Regions from separate parts of the Mesorhizobium sp. MC2-1-1 genome, predicted to be linked through region 2. Evidence: riboswitches for the same ligand, from Rfam matches in the RefSeq annotation. Region 2 holds a riboswitch; each other region holds the start of a gene.
What was found. A riboswitch is a leader RNA that binds a small molecule or an ion and turns the genes downstream of it on or off. The one in region 2 is predicted to bind cobalamin.
Positions count from the first base shown of each region.

Region 1: linked by a shared signal. The riboswitch ahead of ACR64R_RS12495 (DUF1636 family protein) and the one ahead of ACR64R_RS04420 (CbtB domain-containing protein) in region 2 are both predicted to bind cobalamin.
Region 3: linked by a shared signal. The riboswitch ahead of ACR64R_RS24205 (aromatic ring-hydroxylating oxygenase subunit alpha) and the one ahead of ACR64R_RS04420 (CbtB domain-containing protein) in region 2 are both predicted to bind cobalamin.

Region 1 covers NZ_CP195205.1:2,483,410-2,486,675, reverse strand. Annotated here, with positions in the region: gene cobN (cobaltochelatase subunit CobN) at 1-442, opposite strand, end outside; gene cobW (cobalamin biosynthesis protein CobW) at 460-1,497, opposite strand; gene ACR64R_RS12495 (DUF1636 family protein) at 1,500-1,925, opposite strand; cobalamin riboswitch at 1,966-2,168, opposite strand; gene ACR64R_RS12490 (DUF6348 family protein) at 2,228-2,950, opposite strand; gene ACR64R_RS12485 (winged helix-turn-helix domain-containing protein) at 3,006-3,266, opposite strand, start outside.
Region 2 covers NZ_CP195205.1:898,207-901,472, reverse strand. Annotated here, with positions in the region: gene ACR64R_RS04430 (PilZ domain-containing protein) at 11-283, opposite strand; gene ACR64R_RS04425 (histidine phosphatase family protein) at 450-1,019, opposite strand; adenosylcobalamin (AdoCbl) riboswitch at 1,104-1,247, shown strand; gene ACR64R_RS04420 (CbtB domain-containing protein) at 1,248-1,457, shown strand; gene ACR64R_RS04415 (CbtA family protein) at 1,737-2,477, shown strand; gene ACR64R_RS04410 (hypothetical protein) at 2,483-3,109, shown strand; gene ACR64R_RS04405 (TetR/AcrR family transcriptional regulator) at 3,190-3,266, opposite strand, start outside.
Region 3 covers NZ_CP195205.1:4,885,494-4,888,759, reverse strand. Annotated here, with positions in the region: gene ACR64R_RS24220 (DUF680 domain-containing protein) at 1-104, opposite strand, end outside; gene ACR64R_RS24215 (DUF680 domain-containing protein) at 175-384, opposite strand; gene ACR64R_RS24210 (DUF680 domain-containing protein) at 454-660, opposite strand; cobalamin riboswitch at 1,156-1,358, shown strand; gene ACR64R_RS24205 (aromatic ring-hydroxylating oxygenase subunit alpha) at 1,468-2,715, shown strand; gene ACR64R_RS24200 (FAD-binding oxidoreductase) at 2,736-3,266, shown strand, end outside.

The DNA.
Region 1 (3,266 bases), 1.6 Mb from region 2:
GGCCACCTTCGCGGAAGTAGCCGAGCAGGGCGTCGAGTTCTGCGCGCGGCAAGGTCGATGCCTCGATCAGGCGCTGGTCCTCGTCATGGCTTTCGCCGGGCAGCAGCGCCAGTTTGATGCCGCGCTGGTGCGCGACCGCGGCGAGCTGGTCGCAGCCGTAGCGCCACCATTCATAGCCGCCGAGGATGCGGACGAGGATGACCTTGGCATGGCGGGCGACGCTGTCGATCCACAGGTCGACCGACATGGGGTGGCGAAGGTCGCGAAGGGGCGCCAGCCGCATCGACGGCAACCGCGCGGCATCCGCTTTCCAGGCTGTGGCCAAACCTGCGAGATCGCTGTCGGTGAAGGACAGGGCCACGACATCCGCAGGCGTCTGCCTGAGGTCGATCGGCTCGGCGAGATTATCGAGCGAAGCGGACGTGGTGGCGAGGATATGCATTGCGGTCTGGATTTGCCTCAGCCGGCAAGGATCTGTTCGATCGCCGGGCGGTTCAGGCCCTTGAGGCCGATGACGACGAGCCGCGAGCGGCGGTCGTCATCGGCCGTCCAGGCGCGGTCATAGTAATGGTTGACGCGAGGGCCGACGGCCTGCAGCAGGAGCCGCATCGGCTTGCCGCCAACCTCGACGAAGCCTTTGACGCGCAACACGTTTTCCTGCTCGGCGGCAAGGGCGACGCGTTTGGCCAGTTCATCTGGATTGGCGATCGACGGGATGTCGATGACGAAGGAATCGAAATCGTCATGCTCATGGTCGAGCTCGTCGTCGTGATGGGTCTTGCGGTTCTCGATGTCGTCCTCGACGGCAAGGCCGAGGCCGAGCAGCACGGAAGGGTCGACCTTGCCCTGCGTGGTCGGTACGACCTTGACAGCGCGCGCCACATGCTCGCCGATGACGGCGTTGGCGCGCGCCGAGCCGGCAGCGTCCATGAGGTCGCTCTTCGACAGGATGATCAGGTCGGCGCAGGCGATCTGGTCCTCGAAAACTTCCTCGACTGGATCGTCATGGTCGAGCGAATCGTCGGCCGCGCGCTGTGCCTGCAGCGCATCCATGTCGGAGGCGACGCGACCGTCTGCGAGCGCCGGGCCATCGACGACGGCTATGACCCCGTCGACCGTGACGCGGCTCTTCACCGTCGGCCACTGGAAGGCCTGGACCAGCGGTTTCGGCAGAGCGAGGCCTGAGGTCTCGATCAGGATATGATCGACCTTGGGCGTGCGCGACAGGATCTGGTCGAGCGCCGGCACGAAATCGTCGGCGACCGTGCAGCAGATGCAGCCATTGGCGAGTTCGACGATGTTTTCCTCCGGGCACGCGTCGACGCCGCAGCCTTTCAGGATTTCGCCGTCGATGCCGACATCGCCGAACTCGTTGACGATGATCGCCAGCCGCTTGCCCTTGGCGTTTTCGATTAGGTTGCGGATCAGTGTCGTCTTGCCGGCGCCGAGGAAGCCGGTGACGACGGTGCAGGGCACGCGGGAAACGGAGGCGGTCATGGTCAGTCCTTCAGCATGTCGAGGGGTGGGATGCGGGCAACGAGGCCGCGCTTGAGGGAATCGGGCCGACCGCGCCAGGGGATCAGGCCGTCGGTCGAAGTCGCGAAGAGTTTGGCGCCGGTGACGAGGTCGGCGCCGCTGGCGGTACCCAGATCGCCGAAGACGTAGCTCCAGCAACCGTCGCGCAGCAGCGCGGCGCTCAGCCGGCGCTTGCAATTGCCGAGGCATTCGACGGTGCGGATGCGGATGTTTTCGGCCGATGCGGCGCGGCGCGTGTCTTCGGCCAGCAGCGCGCCGGCGCGCGGATGCGCTTCCGAGCCGGTCTCGTCGCGGCAGGAGGAGCAGACGATGACGGTTACACCGGCCAGCGTGTCGGGCTCGGACGAAATATCCGCACTGTTTGCCGGGAAACTGCCGTTGCGATCCAAAACCATGCTCCTTGCCCGGAAAACCCGCCGGGCATTCGGATACCTAATGTCTCAGACGGCAGGTCTCCTGGCTTGCGGGTCGTCGCCCTGAATGCCGCCTTCCCGGGAATACCCCAGTGGTTTTCGGCCGAGGCTCGTCGCTCACAGTTGCGGGGACAGCCGCGGATTTGGGTTTTGACCCGCACCGCATTCCCTCTTGGCCCCTGCCGTTGCGGGTAGGGGACCGTCTGGAGCGGATTTAGGCTTTTGCAGGCGGTAGTGTCAACGCGCGGCTACGACACCGCGATGTCGGCCAGTTGCAATCAGCGCCGCAAAATTTTCTTGCCGAGCTGCGCCCAACGGCTCGCCGCAACCGGTCTGTCTTCCGGTAACGCAAGAATGACCTGGCGCAATGCCTGGTACCTATCGCCGTGCTGCCAGTCCCAGCCGACGAGTAGTTCCTGGGCCTCCGGCCATGTTTCGTTATCCAGCAGAACTTCCTTGCCTACAAGTTGTCCGCCGTGGCTTGCCACGAATACCCGCGCAAAATGACTGCCGGGGCGAACGGTTGTGGAGAACAGTTTTTCCAGCTGGGCGTAGAACGCCGGAAATGTCCGGTTAAGCGTGCATTCCGTCACGGCCTGAGTAATGACGGGCCCACTATACACCTTCCAGCTGGCATCGTTTCGACGCCAGAATTCGATCTCGGCTTGCATGTTCTCGCAAACATGTTTCGCCAAGCCCTCGATCAGCACGTGAAATACGCCGATCAGAAACTTTCCAAATGCCTGGACTATCGCCTGTTGACGCGTTTCGCCCATCCCAACGAAGGATTCGATAACAGGCTGAGATCCAAGCAACGGTGAGAAGATGTGGATTTCGACGACAAGCCAGGTTGTTGCTTCCCGCTGCTCTCTGTCGAAAATCTCGGCCTCAAAGCGAAGGTCCTCCAGCTCAAGCGTCACATCGTTCTGTCCGCGGACGGCGCCGATCTCATGCGCAATCAACGCCTCGTGAATCAGGTCGAGAACCTCTTGCGACGCCATCCTTCGAACTTAGGCCGACAAAACCTTGTCAGACGACTGTAGCCTTTCGCTGATGTCAAGAGCGCTCGGCAGCGGCAACGCTGAGCAGCGCCGGTCCGAGGTCGCCGGCAGGCGTCACTTCGATCGCCTCAAGGCCGAGCCATGCCTGCATCTGCTGCAACTCGTCGAAGAGCTGGGCGGCGGTTTCAGGCGGTGCGCCTGCTTCGGCATAGGCTGCGTGGACGCGCAGCACGCTGGCCGGACGGTCGGCCCTGAGATCGACGCGGGCGACGATCCGGTCGCCGAGCAGGAAGGGCAGCACGTAATAGCCGTACTG
Region 2 (3,266 bases):
CGACCCCGCCTCAGTCCTTCGGCGCGTTGCTGTAGAGCGCCACGCCGACGCGGTCGTTGCGCCGCCATCGCACCAAGGCGCGATAGGCCATATCGTCGGCCGGAACTTCAAGCAGGAAGCGTTCCGGAATGGCCGCATCAGCGGCGACGCGCAATTCCGCGCCCTGCTCGTGCTGGTTCCTGACCGAGCAGCCGATCCTGACGGCGCCGGCAATGATGGTGGCTTCCTTGAGCACGAATTCGCGCGCATGAAGACGACGCTCGGTCTCGGGATAACTGGCCATATAAGGCGGGCTCCTCAGGCAAGGCTCTCCTCGCATGGGGTCGCACCATAGCAGCAAGGCGTTTCCGTTCCGTTAGCGATTCCTGAAACACTTACTTTGATATTACGTGCGGACGGTTGTCGAAGCTTGGCAGTATCCGCGTGAGGGAAAAACACGCGCCGACCGTTCAGACGACAGCTACGCCGCTGGCGTGGAGCACCCAGCGGCGGCCATCGCTGCGGAACTCGGTGAACGAAAACGGCTCGACGTCGATCTTCCAGACCGAGGAGAGCGGGGCGCCCAGAACATGCACGATGGCGGCGCGGATCGGCGCCGCATGGGTGATCGCGATGGTGTGGCCGCCCTCGCCGGCCAGCCGCTGCATCAGCGCGGCGCCGCGCCGGGCCACCGCGGCGAGCGATTCGCCTCCATGCGGTGCTGCGTCCGGATCGGCGAACCAGGCGGCCATGCCTTCCGGGTCCGTGGCCTGGACCTCCTCGAGGCTTTTGCCGGCCCAGCGCGCGAAATCCTGCTCGGCAAGCAGCGGCTCGACCGTCGCGTCGAGGCCGAGCGCCTCGGCTGTCCTGCGCGCGGCAAGCGCCGGACTTGTCCAGGCGCGGCCGGCGTGGCGCAGCGAGGCGGCCAGCGCGCCCGCGCGCTCGAAGGCGCGTGGCTCCGGCGCCTCGTCGTTCGGAAAGCGGCCCTTGCGCATGCCGGGCGTGGCTCCGCTTGCGATCATGGTCAGGCGGGCGAACATTCCAAACTCCGTGGCTCAGCGAAAAATAAGCCCCACGAAGCCGTGCCGGCCATTACATGTCGTTGACAGGCGAACGAAGTGCTGACAAGTGTTTTAGCGCTATACGGGATTGGAAGCCGGTGCGAGTCCGGCACGGTCGCGCCACTGTAATCGGCATCAGCCGAAAGTCAGGCCTTATTCCGCAGCATGGTTGGATCAACGGGACGCAGCATCCCACAGGAGTTCGAAATGTCCGACGCCACCTTCGCCCCCACCTACGGCCCGGTTGCAATCCCGGTCCGCGAGCTTCTGCCCTGGGCCATCTTCGCTGGCCTGATGCTGATGCTGGCGATCTATTTCGTCGGCGCGGAAGAAGGCGCGACGTCGCTGATCCGTGGCACGGCGGTGCACGAGTTCGTGCATGACGGCCGCCACCTGCTCGGCTTCCCCTGCCATTAAAGCGGCTCGGCATCGCCGACCCCGCTTTTCGATCTGATCCAACGCGATTCCGGACGGAAAGCCGCTACGCATTTTTCCCTGGAATTGCCTGGTTGTTTCGACGCAATTCCGGGCGGAAAACCGCTTCGCACTTTTCCTGGAATTGCTCGATTGGCTTGACGCAATCCCCGGCGGAAAACCGCTTCGCACTTTTCCTGGAATTGCTCGATTGGCTTGACGCAATTCCGGGCGGAAAATCGCTTCGCACTTTTCCTGGAATTGCCTGGAGGAATTGGTGACATGGTCGGAAAACTCTTGCTGCGTGGCATGCTTGTAGGGCTGGTCGCCGGGGTGCTCGCATTCGCTTTCGCGCGCGTCTATGGCGAGCCGCAGGTCGACAAGGCGATCGCTTTCGAGGAGCAGCAGGCCCAGGCGTCCGGCGAGGCGCCGGAGCCCGAGATGGTCAGCCGCGCAACGCAGGCCGGCATCGGTCTCGCAACCGGCGTTCTGGTCTATGGCGCGGCGCTCGGCGGATTGTTCTCGCTGGTCTTTGCCTATGCCTATGGCCGGCTTGGTTCGCTCGGGCCGCGCGGCACTTCGGCGCTCATCGCGCTGCTCGGCTTCCTTGCCGTGATCGTGGTTCCCAGCCTCAAATACCCTGCGAACCCGCCGGCGGTCGGCAACGCCGAGACGATCGCCTACCGAACCGAGTTGTTCTTCATCATGATCGTGGTCTCGATCGCGGCGATGGTGGCGGCGGTCGGCCTGGCGCAGCGGTTGTGGAAGCAACTCGGCGCCTGGAACGCTTCGATCGTCGCGGGCCTCGCTTTCCTCGTCGTCTTCGCACTGGTGAAGGCAGCCCTGCCCGACATCAACGAAGTGCCGGAAAACTTCTCGGCGACGGTGCTGTGGCAGTTCCGCGTCGCCTCGCTCGGCATGCAGCTCGTGCTGTGGGCCGTCGTCGGGCTCGGCTTCGGCGCGGTTGTCGAGCGCCTGGTCGCCGCGCGCGACCAGCGCGGCCCTGCCCGCCGCTACGCCTGAAACCCATGCGTTGGCCGCCACGGTTCCTTGCCCTGGCGGCCATTTTCTTTTTGGCGATCTGGCAGTCACTTCTGATCGCCATTCCGGCCGAGGCGCATAGCGGGTCTTCGGCCCCGCCTCCCCCGGGCATCCAGATCCCCAGCCTGACCCACGGCCAGATGGCTGTGATCGCGCGCTACCGGGGCGAAATCCTCGACCTTGCGCAACGCCAGACCGTGACCGACCCGACCTTCCGGCGGCTCTACAATCACGGCAATCTGCAATTCACCTACTGCCTGTGGGGCCTGATGCCGGGAAGCATCGGCGACGAGGAAAGCCCCTTCAACGAATGCAGCCACGCCTATCTGGCCACGGCCAAGGCGCTGCTCGCCTACATGGCGACGATGCCCTCAGCCGAACGCCAGGCGAAGGCGCTGATCTCGGATATCGACGTCGACATGGTGCGAAGCGGCGCGTCCTGGATCCTGTGCCAGTATAGCGGCGAGGCCTTCAGCACCGGCGCGGTCGTCGAGCCGCGCTGGCGGAGCATCTTCTTCCACCTGCCAAGCCTTGCGGTGCTGCTGGTCACGATGGCGGCGCTGATGACGGCTGCGTGGTCGATCTTCGGCGCAAAACGGGTACGCGCGGTTTAACCGAATCGGGCCGGTCGATTGCGTCGAGATATGAACCAACGCGGCTCGTTGCGCCGCGCAGGTCGCGCCAGGCCTCGCGACTACTTCGACCGGACCCCATAGGCGGCAAGGAATGCTTCCACCGAGGCATCGGCGTGGCGCTCGAGGTCGGCCTTCG
Region 3 (3,266 bases), 2.0 Mb from region 2:
GGAGCCGGCTGGTTGACGCCGCTGTCGCCGTAATTGTCGCTACCCGCAAAAGCAACCGTGGAAACGGCCATGAGAGCCGCGGTGGCAAGAACGATCTTTTTCATCTTAGGAACTCCTGAATTTGCTGATCCGACTGAGGCGACGGGCAAAGCCGTCGCCGTTCGAAGTCGGCTGTTAGTTGTTACCGAAAAGGTTGTGGTCGGCGCCCGTGGTGACAGGCTTCTGCGCGGCAGCCGGGTTCGACTTGTTCACAGACGCCGTGTAGGTCGAGTCGACCGCGACGGCCGGCTGGTTGGCCCCGTTGGAACCGTAATTATCGCTGCCGGCAAAAGCGCTGCCGGAAACGGCCAAAAGGGCGACGGTGGCAAGAACGATCTTCTTCATTTTCGTGCTCCTGAATTTCCTGATCCGACCGAGGCGAGGGGCAAAGCCGTCGCCGTTCGAAGTCGGCTGTTAGTTGTTACCGAAAAGGTTGTGGTCGGCGCCCGTGGTGACAGGCTTCTGTTCAGCCGGTTCGGACTTGCGGACCGAGGCGGTGTAAGAAGAGTCAACCGTGGCGGCCGGCGGATTGGCAGCCTGCGAACCATAATTGTCGCTACCGGCAAAGGCGCTGCCGGAAATCGCCAGAAGGGCTGCGGCAGTGAGAACAATCTTTTTCATTTTTGCTACTCCAGTATTTTTATTCAGTCCGTCTAGCGGCGTGTCTTGGGAATGAAATCGCGTCGTTCGGACAGCGCTGATTTGGGTAAGTCGATCGCCGGATTCCAATCACGAAGTTTTTCCATCTGGACCATGGATCGGCATCTTGAAGTTTTAATGAGCATGCCTACGACCATATTTTTATTGAATCCAATCAATGCTTTACACGATTTCTCCAGTTGGCTCACCAAGTGTGTCGGAGCGCCAACGTTCACACCGTCCTGCACGCACCGTCAACAGAAACGAACCGTTCGGTTCGATTTTAGAAGTCACTGCTAGTCACTTTTTGATACTGTTAACCATCAACAGCCCTCCCGAGGCTTGTCCGGGGCGGAGGCACCGAGGCCGAAGGTCATGGTGAAAAGTGCGAGGGTCAACACCGCGAATACGGTGCCCCTTGTCGCGCCGCATGGATGCGATGTCGTTTTCATGCCGATGGGAAACCGGCTGTCGTGGTTAGATCAGGCCATCTCAGGTGCCGCGTCGTCGCAACGAGGCGGAGAATTGGGAAGCCGGTCGAAATCCGGCGCTGCCCCCGCAACGGTGGTGGAGTGAAATCGCAACGGGAGACCACTGGGCCCCAGGGCCTGGGAAGGTGTTGCGAAGAGTCCGCAAGGACACTCCAGAGCCCGGAAACCAGCCCGAGGCATTTGAACTCGACTGATCGCGGTGGGCGGTCAAGAGGCGGACGGCGCGTGCCCGGCCCAGCCGGTCGCTGTCGTTCTTCTCCATCACCACCAGTTCAGTCCTTGACCGAGAGGACAGGACATGGATGCGCGCAACGACATGCTGAGGCTCCTGCAGAGCCGCAAGCCGGGCTATTCGCTGGAGCAGCCCTTCTACACCGATCCCGAATATTTCAAGCTCGACATGGAGCTGATCTGGTATCGCGACTGGTTGTTCATCGGCCATGATTGCGAACTGCCGAAGCCGGGCAGCTACATCACCGTCCAGATCGGCGACTATCCGGTGGTGCTGGTCCGCGACCAGAAGGGAACCGTCAACGCTTTCCACAACTCCTGCCGTCATCGCGGCAGCCGCGTCTGCAATGCCGAGAAAGGCATGGCGGCCAAACTCGTCTGCCCTTACCATCAATGGACCTACGAGCTCGACGGGCGGCTGCTTTTTGCCCGTCAGATGGCCGACAGCTTCGACAAGAGCCAGTTCGGCCTGAAGCCGGTGGCCTGCGAAAGCGTCGGCGGCTACATCTTCATCTGCCTGGCGAAAGATCCGGCCGACTTCGGGCCGATGCGCGCCATGATCGAACCCTATCTCCTGCCGCACCGGTTGAGCGAGGCGAAGGTCGCGTTCGAATCGACGATCGTCGAAAAGGGCAACTGGAAGCTGGTCTGGGAAAACAACCGCGAATGCTACCATTGCGCCGGCAACCATCCCGAACTGTGCAAGACATTCCCGGAAGCGCCGACGGTGACAGGTGTACAGGGCGCCGACAGCGATCCGGAAATGCTTGCGCATTGGGCGAAATGCGAGGCGGCGGGCCTGCCGAGCCGGTTCCGGATCGATCCGGCCGGGCAATACCGCGCGACACGCGCACCACTGCTGCGTGACGCCATCAGCTACACGATGAGCGGCAGGCGCGCGGTTACGAAAAACCTGTCGGCCAGCGTCGCCGCCGACCGCATCGGCACCTTGATGCACTACCACTACCCCACGACCTGGAACCACATCCTCATCGATCACGCCGTCACCTTCCGTGTCCTGCCAATCAGCGCCACCGAGACCGCGGTGACGACGAAATGGCTGGTCCACAAGGACGCAGTTGAAGGCGTCGACTATGATCTGGCCGAGCTCACCCATGTCTGGACCGAGACCAACGATCAGGACCGCCGCATCGTCGAGGAAAACGCGCTCGGCATCCTGTCGCCCGCATACGAGCCCGGTCCCTATTCCGAGCTGCATGAGGGCGGCGTGATCCAGTTCGTCGACTGGTACGCCTCGTTCATCGGTCCGCGCCTTGCCGAAGGCGGTCGCCCGGCGCTGCGCAACGTCGCCTGAAGGGTGGAGAGATGAACGCGATGACGGATCTAGGACTCTATCGCCATCTCGACGAGATGGCGCCATGGAACGACAGGCTGCAGGTGCTGGAGGTGATCGGCGTCAGCGACGAGGCGCCGCAGGTGAAGACCTTCACTTTCCGCTCCGACAACCAGACCTGGTTCCGTTACAAACCCGGGCAGTTCGTGACGCTGGAATTGCCGACGGCCGACGGGCCGCTGATGCGCACCTACACGCTCTCGTCCTCGCCGTCGCGGCCGTTCTCGATCGCGGTGACGGTGAAAGCGCAGGCCGGCAGCGTCGGGACGCGCTGGATGTTCGACAATCTGAAACCCGGCGTGCATGTGAAGGCCTACGGGCCGGCCGGCGACTTCTCGCTGCACAGCCATCCCGCGGCCAAATATCTGTTCATCTCGGCCGGATCCGGCGTCACGCCGATGATGTCGATGCTGCGCTGGCTGAACGACTGCGCGCCCTGGACCGATGTCGGCTTCGTCAACTGCTCGCGCCGGCCGGAAGAGATCATCTTCCGCAAGGAGCTCGAACTGCTC